3 regions of the Enterococcus saccharolyticus subsp. saccharolyticus genome follow, and region 3 is predicted to be linked to each of the others. Evidence: predicted binding sites of a transcription regulator. Region 3 holds the regulator's gene; each other region holds the start of a gene.
What was found. The regulator NrdR, encoded in region 3, represses ribonucleotide reductase genes. The targets are predictions, from matches to a motif close to ACACNATATATNGTGT.

Region 1 (3,220 bases), 840 kb from region 3:
TGTAGTTGTCCATCTAATACAAAACTATCTTTGGTGTGATAGGGAGAGAAAGAGACACTTGTTTCTGTGTAAAAAGCATCTAAAGTTAAGGACAAACTATTGTTCATCGGTAAAATTAATTCTTTGTCTTTTTTTCCCCAATATTTGATTAAGGCAATATTTGTATATGCACGTGCTTTTCCATTATACATGTTGATAAACTCCTAATCCTTGAAGCCAAATATCTTTGACTCCATATGCTTTTAGTTTCGTCGCAATTATTTCGGCTTTTTCTTTGGTGTCACAAAGGACTAGAAAACACCCTCCACGACCGCCACCAGTTAGTTTGGCGCCAAGTGCACCTTCAGTTAATGCTAGTTCCATGCAAGTATCTAAGGTGTTATTGCTGACGGTTAATTGTTTTAAATAGTCTTGTGCTTTTGTCATAGCAAGTCCAAGTTTTTTGGCTTCGTTATGAACAATTGCTTCTTTGGCTGTTTTGGCTAATACCCCCAATTGATGAATAGCTAAACTGGTTTCATCGGGCGCTGTTTCAAATAAAGCTGCGACTGAACGAACAGCTGCGCGTGTTTGTCCTTTAATTCCCGTATCAGCGACTAATAAATAGGCATCAATATTTAGAGGGAAAGGCAAAAAGTCTTTGCCACGCTCAAAATAGATAGGGTTGTTGCCACTTGTTGCGGCAGCATCGATCCCACTTGGATTGCCATGCGCAATGCTTTCTGAAAAATTCACATATTCAAGCAAGGTTGCTTGTGACAAATTTTTTTCTTGCCAGTCAAAAAAAGCACGTGTCACAGCTACAGCTACAGCAGCGCTTGATCCCATTCCACGTTCAGAAGGAATAGTGCTTTGAATGGTTAAATGAAAGTTGGGCGTATGTAAATGTTGTTGTAGTTTGGTGGTTAATTGTTGGATATTTGCTAATCCTAAAGGTGCTTGGTCGAATGTTCCTTCGTGATAAGTAGAGCATAACGACACAACCTGATTTTCTTTCACAGTAGCGATAACTTGTGTCCCGCTAAAAGGAAACGCAATTGCTGGTTCGCCATAAACGACAGAATGTTCTCCCATCAAAATAATTTTTCCAGTGGCTTTTCCAATACCCTGTGCTAACATGACGTACCTCTTTCTTTTTCATAATAGAATCCTTTAGCTATTTTACTAGATTAATGCCGTCTCGTTAAGCCCTCAATGTTGATTCTAAGAAAAAATCCTAAATCTTAAGACTTTTTTTGAGAATTTTCTTACGTAAAGTTTAGCTAACTTTCGCTTGACCATACTATATATAGTGGGGTACAGTAGGTAAGTTGAAAAAATAATACTATATTTAGTGATGAGTGAGTTGGAGGAAATGAGTGTGATTGTATTAGCAGGAACGATTGGTGCCGGGAAGTCAAGTTTGACAGCATTATTGGCTAATCGTCTAGGTAGTCAAGCTTTTTATGAATCCGTTGATGACAACGAAGTGTTGCCACTGTTTTATGAAGATCCAAATAAATATGCTTTTTTATTACAAATTTATTTTTTAAATAAACGTTTTGACAGTATTAAACAAGCGTTAAAAGATGATAATAATGTATTGGATCGGTCGATTTATGAAGATTCTTTATTGTTTCATTTGAATGCGGATTTAGGTCGTGCAACGGATACTGAAGTACGCGTGTATGATGAGTTATTAGCCAATATGTTAGAAGAATTACCGTATGCTTCACATAAAAAACATCCTGATTTGTTGGTTCATATTCGTGTATCTTTCCCAACCATGTTGGAACGCATCAAAAAACGTGGTCGCGAGTTTGAACAAATTGAACACGATCCAGATTTATATGATTATTATGAAGAATTGAATCGTCGTTACGATCAATGGTTTGCTGAATATGATGCAAGTCCGAAAATTCAAATTGATGGCGATCAACTGAATTTTGTAGAAGATACGCAAGCTGCTGAAACAGTCTTGGATGTAATTGAAGCAAAATTACAAGAGATCCGTCAAGAAGTGCAGTAACCAAAAAAAGGCTGTGACATAAGTCGTTTAATAATAAAATATCCGAACAATAGAAGAATGTTCCTAAATTTGATGGCATTCATTCTAGTTTGTTCGGATATTTTTGTCTTGTTTTTACTTACGTCATAGTCCTTTTTTGAGTGTTAATGTCATCGCATTTAAGGCTACTACAATCGTACTAAGTGACATCAAAATGGCGCCGACTGCCGGACTCAATAAAAATCCAAAGGGGGCTAACACACCTGCTGCTAAGGGAATTGCCAGAATGTTATAACCAGCACCCCACCAAAGATTTTGAATCATTTTCTTACGCGTCGCTTGGGCTAAATTCAAGAAATGTAAAATATCTTCAGGATTGCTATTGGTCAATACGACATCGGCAGAATCAATGGCAACATCCGTCCCAGCACCGATAGCTACGCCAATTGTCGCACGAGCTAGACTAGGGGCATCATTAATACCATCACCAACCATCATGAGTCGTTTATCTTTTTTTGTCCAATCAGAGACAATCCGTTCTTTGTCGTCAGGCAATAAATTTGCGTAGTAAGTGGTCATGTTTAAATAGTGAGCTACATTTTTAGCTGCTTCTTCATTGTCACCAGTTAGCATGACCGGTTCAATGCCGCGTTGTTGTAATTGAGCGATGAACTGTTGGGCTTCTGGCTTGATTGTGTCTCCTAACGCGATAAACCCAATTAGCTGGTCGTCAATTATCAGAAAACTGATGGTATTGCCTTGTTCTTGATACGGTTGAAGCAAATGAGTATCGATGGTTTGTCCTATTCGTTGCAGCTCTTTTTGATTAATAATCTTAACCGTTTTACCTTCGATACTTCCAGATAATCCTACCCCAGAAATATTTTGTTCGTCTTGTGCTGTGTAAGGCGTGATTTGTTTCTCTTTTAAATAGTTCATAATTCCTGTTGCAATTGGATGGTTTGCGGACGCTTCTAATGCACCAATATATTTTAGCATCGTTTCACTAGAGTAAGTGGTATCCATCACTTCAACACCGGTCACAGCAAACGTTCCTTGGGTCAGCGTTCCTGTTTTATCTAAGAAAATCATCTCAATATCATGGGCATTTTCAAGCGCATTGCGATTTTTTAACAAAAGCCCACTTTTGGCAGCGATGGAAGTGGCGCGCGCTACTACTAAAGGAATAGCTAAACCTAAAGCATGAGGACATGCGATGATAAAAACGGTGAC
Region 2 (3,220 bases), 850 kb from region 3:
TTAAATCCATTGCTTTAATCAAAATCATAGCAAAAAATTTAGAAAAAATAATTCCCATGACGATGCCTACAATTAAGGAAAAAACATTTAATACGACTCCTTCAATCAGAAATTGAAAAATAATTCGTGATTTTCTTAAACCAAATAATTGATACAAACCAATTTCTTTTTGACGTTGTTGAATAAAAAATTGGTTCGCTCCCAACATGAAAATTAAGACCACCATTGCAACAAACACATTTCCTAATGTTAAGACACCTTCAATTTGAATGTCTTGTCGCGCACGTAACGTTAACGGTTGGTCATAGGTCATTGCACTAAATGAATAAAAAATCATGACAGCTGTCGTCATCGATAAAAAGTACACAATGTAGTTTCTCGTCTGTCGTAAAAAACTACGCCAAATGATTTTAAAGAGCATTCCGTCGACCGCCTCCTCCAATTGTCGCCTGCATATCAATCACCTGTTCAAAAAATTCTTTGCGCGATCCACGCCGAACGACTTCAGCGAAAAAAACACCATCTTTGATGAATAAAATTCGATTGCAATAACTGGCGGTAAATGGGTCATGGGTCACCATTAAAATCGTGGTGTCCTTGTGTAAATTCACTTCACTTAAATAACGTAATAGTTCTGTCGCCGATTTGGAATCCAAAGATCCCGTTGGTTCATCCGCAAAAATGACTGATGGTTGGGCAACAATCGCACGGGCTGCTGCCACTCGTTGTTTTTGACCAATGGATAATTCATCCGGGTAACGATTTAATAAATACGAAATCCCTAATAGTTCCGCCACTTCTTGGACGCGCTGTTCCATTTCTTTAATTGGTAGTCGATCAATGGCTAACGGCAATAAGATATTATCTTTGCTCGTTAAGGTATCTAATAAGTTAAAGTCTTGAAAAATAAACCCAATTTTTTGTCGACGAAAATCACTTAATTCGTTTTCTTTCATCCGAGTAATATCTTTGCCATCGATGTATACTGAACCCATTGTTGGTAAACTGATGGAAGACAGAATATTCATCAAAGTTGTTTTTCCTGCACCACTTGGTCCCATAATGCCGACAAATTCCCCTTGATCGACACTAAAAGATAAGTTATCTAGCACTTTCGTTTGATTAAAACGTGTGCCGTATGTTTTCGTTAAATGTTTGACATCAATTATTTTTTTCATAACTCTCGCCTCTTTTCTCTCTTGTATCTTAGCATATTTCCTAGTAATTCTCTAAAATCTACAAAGAAATTTTTATACATTTTGTGCAAGATAAAACAAGACAAAAACCCGACATTGCTTCTTTTCTAAACCTTCTAACAAACACTACATATTGTGTATAAACACTATTGATCACTATATATAGTTGTATTTCTCTATTTTTTATTTTATGATAGAGAAGAATCAAACAAAGGAGTGACGCAAAATGATGGAAACTAAAAGAAAAGATGAACAATCTTTCCTGCCAACGAATAGGATAAAAATCAAGGTCGTAAAACGAGATGGACGAACTGTAGATTTTGATGACCAAAAGATTTATCACGCGTTAGTCAAAGCCAAACAACAAATCCAGGGGGCTCTTTCACCGCTCGATCATCAACAATTAGATTATCTCGTAACTAAAATCACTCAGGAAATTATGGCACGTTTCCAAAAGACGGTTAAAATTTATGAAATTCAAAATATCGTGGAACATACGTTATTACAGCAGCATGACTATACACTTGCCGAAGAATACATTCGCTACCGTACCCAACGTGATTTTGAACGAAGTCAAGCAACGGACATTAATTTTACAATTGAAAAATTAATGAATAAAGAACAAAGTGTCGTGAATGAAAATGCCAACAAAGATAGCAATGTCTTTAACACACAACGCGATTTAACAGCCGGAATCGTCGGCAAATCCATTGGCTTAAAAATGCTCCCACCACATGTTGCAAATGCGCATCAAAAAGGGGATATTCATTACCATGATTTGGATTATCACCCTTATGCACCAATGACCAATTGCTGCTTGATTGACTTTAAAAAAATGTTAAATGAAGGTTTTAAAATGGGCAATGCAGAGGTCGAAGCACCGAAATCAATTCAAACGGCAACTGCACAAATCTCGCAGATTATTGCGAATGTTGCATCAAGCCAATACGGCGGTTGCTCAGCAGATCGTGTGGATGAATTATTAGCGCCTTTTGCTAAAAAAAACTATGAAAAGCATTTAACTGATGCAAAGGAGTGGATTGACGGCGACGAGCGTCAAATTTTATTTGCACGCCAAAAAACGCAAAAAGATATTTTTGATGCCATGCAAAGCTTGGAATATGAAATTAATACCTTGTTTACTTCCAACGGACAAACCCCTTTTACTTCTCTTGGATTTGGTTTAGGCACCAATTGGTTTGAACGTGAAATTCAGCGGGCAATCTTACAAAATCGAATCAATGGTTTAGGAAGTGAACACCGAACAGCAATTTTCCCGAAATTGATTTTCTCTATCAAAAAAGGCATTAATTTCGCCCCCCAAGACCCGAATTACGACATTAAGCAACTGGCATTAGCATGTGCGACAAAACGGATGTATCCCGATATTTTAAACTATGACAAAATCGTGGAACTAACAGGCAGTTTCAAAGTACCGATGGGGTGTCGTTCCTTTTTACAAGGGTGGCAAGATGCGAATGGTCAAGAAGTCAACGTGGGACGGATGAATTTAGGGGTGGTGACGTTAAATCTACCGCGAATTGCTATCGAAGCACAAAAAGACACAGCAAAATTCTGGCAATTGCTCGAAGAACGTCTACAAATCGTAAAAGACGCACTCGTATATCGTATCGAACGTTGCAAAGAAGCTACACCAACGAATGCTCCTATTTTATATATGCACGGTGCTTTTGGGAAAAAATTAGCGCCCACCGATACTGTCGATGAATTGTTTCGTCATCGTCGAGCAACCGTTTCTTTGGGTTATATTGGTTTGTATGAAGTTGCTGCCGCTTTTTACGGTGGCGAATGGGAAAATAATCCCCAAGCAAAAGAATTTACTTTGGCGATTTTACACGATTTAAAAAAACATGCTGATGATTGGGCCGATGAATACGGCTATCATTTTAGTGTGTATTCAACACCTAGTGAGAGTTTAACTGATCGTTTTTGTCGCTTGGATACTGAAAAATTTGGCATTATTGAAAACATTACTGATAAAGAATATTACACGAATAGTTTTC
Region 3 (3,220 bases):
GTTCTGAAAAATGAAAGTAGCGAATACAAAGGGATTAAACAATTAGGTCCCGAACCTCGACCAGATGTCTTTTATTTGGAAACTTTCCAAGAAAAATTAAAACGTTCATCTAAAGCAATTAAACCATTATTGCTAGATCAAAAGCTTGTGACAGGTTTAGGCAACATCTATGTGGATGAAGCACTCTGGGAAGCGCAAGTTCATCCTGAAACGCCAGCTAACGTGTTAGATGATGGGGAAACGACCCGTCTGCATCAAGCAATTATCGATGTCTTAGCACGAGCAGTCGAAGCAGGTGGTACCACGATTCGTTCATATGCGAATGCGTTAGGTGAAGCTGGCACGTTCCAAGTGGCGTTAAATGCCTATGGACAAACCAATCTACCGTGTCCACGTTGTCAAACACCGATTGTGAAAACCAAAGTGGCGCAACGCGGGACGCATTATTGTCCAACGTGTCAAAAACGGAAAGGGTGAGACAACCATGATTTTAGGTCTTACTGGCGGCATTGCAACTGGCAAAAGTACCGTGGTGTCTGTTTTTCGTGCCTATGGTTTTCCAATTGTCGATGGCGATGTGATTGCTAGAAAAATCGTCGAACCAAACCAAGCAGGCTTACAAGCAATTGTTGCACATTTTGGTGAAGGAATCTTATTACCTAATGGCCATTTGGATCGTAAGCAATTAGGTAGTATCATTTTTGCGGATGAACAAAAACGACAACAATTAGATGCGTTGCTTGATCCAATTTTGCGACAAAGCATTACAGCGCAAATTCATCAGTATCACGATGCGCCCTTAGTCATTGCAGATGTTCCTTTACTGTTTGAAGCAAATTATGAACAGTTTATGGATAAAATTGCAGTGGTGTATGTTCCGGAAACTGTGCAACTTGAACGTCTAATGAATCGTGATACGTTGACCAAAGAACAAGCCCAACAACGAATTGCTAGTCAATTACCCATCGAAGAGAAAAAACAACGTGCAGATATAGTGTTTGATAACCAAGGTTCTATCGCTCAAACAAAAGAGAACGTTAAAAGTTGGTTAGAAGCACAAAAATTTATTTAAAAAGATTAAAAACTCTAGAGTTTTCTAGAGTTTTTTCTTATCTATTCTGTCAGAAGAACTGGTAAACGTGTTATAATATAGAAAGAAATTTAATTTATTCGTTGAGAAAATTTAAAAATAAATAGAGATAAATGAGGTGGAAATATGCACTGTCCAAAATGTCATCATAATAATTCTCGTGTTATTGATAGCCGTCAAGCCGATGACGGTCGTGCGATTCGCCGTAGACGAGAATGTGAACACTGCGGCTTTCGCTTTACAACGTTTGAACGATTAGAAGAAACACCTCTCTTAGTCATTAAGAAAAATGGCGCTCGTGAGGAATTTAATCGTGAAAAAGTCTTACGTGGCTTAATTCGCTCTGCTGAAAAACGTCCAGTCGCGATGGAACAAATGGAACAAATTGTCGATCATGTTGAAACACGTATTCGTGAACGTGGTGAAAATGAAATTCCATCAACTTTAATTGGTGAATATGTCATGGAAGAATTAGTCGATTTAGATGAAATTGCTTATATTCGTTTTGCAAGTGTCTATCGTCAATTTAAAGATATGTCGGTCTTCTTAAAGGAACTACAAGACATTGTTGATAAGGCCAAAGAAGCAAATGAATAATTTAAAGGAGGGGCTTTTGTGAATACCGCTTGGGATGAAGTTCAACCAAATCATATTTATCAAGTGTTCAAGAGCCTACCTTTAACCAAAGAAGGCAATGATGGTTTATTATACCTTTACCAACCAATTATCGGCGCGCAAGCTCTCGCGTTGTATTATGCTTTATTGGGCGATGAGGAAGATTCATTTGAAAATGAATTTGCACATATTGATATGCTAAATGCGCTAAACATTGGTTTACCTGATTTTTTGAAAGCTCGTAAACAGCTGGAAGGAATGGGGTTGCTATCTGTTTTTATGAAAGAAGATTTAGAATTCGGTCGAATGTTTTTGTATCGTTTGGAAGAACCGCTACATCCATGTGCCTTTTTTAAAGATGAAACGTATAGCTTTTTATTGTGGAGTGTCATCGGAGAACGCAAATTCAATCAAATGGTTGAACGCTTTAAACCTAAAACACTTGATATCTCTAGTTATCAAGAAATTACACGTCCATTTACTGAAGTCTACGGATCAATTAATGAAGAGTCTTTTATGCGCAAAACGGCGAAATTAGAACAAGTAGCACAAGCCTATAATATGCCACAAACGACGGGGATTCAATTGGATGCAACACAAATCGATTGGGAATTCTTGGTGAATCTAGCAGAGAAAAAATATATTTCTCGTGCTAATTTTACCGCTGATTTTAATCATCAATTGTTACTTTATCAAAATTTATATGGTTTTGATGAGATGGAGTTAGTTGATTTAATGACCGAAGCCGTTTCTTTTGTCGATGGAAAGGTCAATGAAAAAGAACTCGCGAAAGTAGTGACACGTTATACGAAACAAACACCGCAGAAAAAGATGGGCATTTATGTTTCGGAAGATGCGGAGACACGTCGCTTTAACACACTTCGTCAATCCGGATTTTCCGAACCAGATATTGAATTAATTCAAATGAGTGAAGCGACCGCACCAGCTGATTTTTTACAAGCTATTAAACAAGAAAAACATAGCTTTGTGACAGATTCAGAGACTTGGCTATTGAAATCATTAATTGAAAAAAGTCCGTTGGCCAACAGCGTCATCAATGTATTAATGCATTATGTATTAGTTGTTCAGAATAATAGTGCGCTACAAGCAAGCTTTGTGAATCGAATTGCAACAAACTGGTCAGAGATGGGCATTAAAAGTCCAGAAGATGCGATTAAACATGTTCGTCAATTGGTTAAAGAATCAAAAGAAGCCAAAGAAAAACGCGAAACGCAACGTACCAATTACCGCAAACCAATTCGTAAAGAAACATTGCCTGACTGGGTAGACAATCCAGTTGAAGAGGTTGAAGATAGTGAGAAACAAGCCGCAATTAATCAACGATTGCAAGATTATTTACGACGCAAAGAAGGTGAAAAATGATGGAAGATGTAGGGAAGAATTTAAATCGCTTATTAGATCAAAAAAATTACCGCACACGTTTTGAAGAAATGATGCAAGAAGTTTTACAAGATTCGGATGTGCGCAATTTTTTAGATGCCAACAAAGAACGGC

Region 1: PYW32_RS11930 (deoxynucleoside kinase) is a predicted target of NrdR. The motif match lies at 1,280-1,295, and genes of this name have one in related genera.
Region 2: nrdD (anaerobic ribonucleoside-triphosphate reductase) is a predicted target of NrdR. The motif match lies at 1,320-1,335, and genes of this name have one in related genera.

Annotation. Positions count from the first base shown of each region.
Region 1 covers NZ_CP118957.1:2,338,167-2,341,386, reverse strand. The annotation lists gene mvaD (diphosphomevalonate decarboxylase) at 1-191, opposite strand, end outside; gene mvk (mevalonate kinase) at 184-1,119, opposite strand; gene PYW32_RS11930 (deoxynucleoside kinase) at 1,355-2,008, shown strand; gene PYW32_RS11925 (heavy metal translocating P-type ATPase) at 2,132-3,220, opposite strand, start outside.
Region 2 covers NZ_CP118957.1:650,303-653,522, reverse strand. The annotation lists gene PYW32_RS03410 (ABC transporter permease) at 1-421, opposite strand, end outside; gene PYW32_RS03405 (ABC transporter ATP-binding protein) at 411-1,178, opposite strand; gene nrdD (anaerobic ribonucleoside-triphosphate reductase) at 1,423-3,220, shown strand, end outside.
Region 3 covers NZ_CP118957.1:1,501,466-1,504,685, reverse strand. The annotation lists gene mutM (DNA-formamidopyrimidine glycosylase) at 1-477, shown strand, start outside; gene coaE (dephospho-CoA kinase) at 485-1,072, shown strand; gene nrdR (transcriptional regulator NrdR) at 1,217-1,687, shown strand; gene PYW32_RS07785 (replication initiation and membrane attachment family protein) at 1,706-3,088, shown strand; gene dnaI (primosomal protein DnaI) at 3,088-3,220, shown strand, end outside.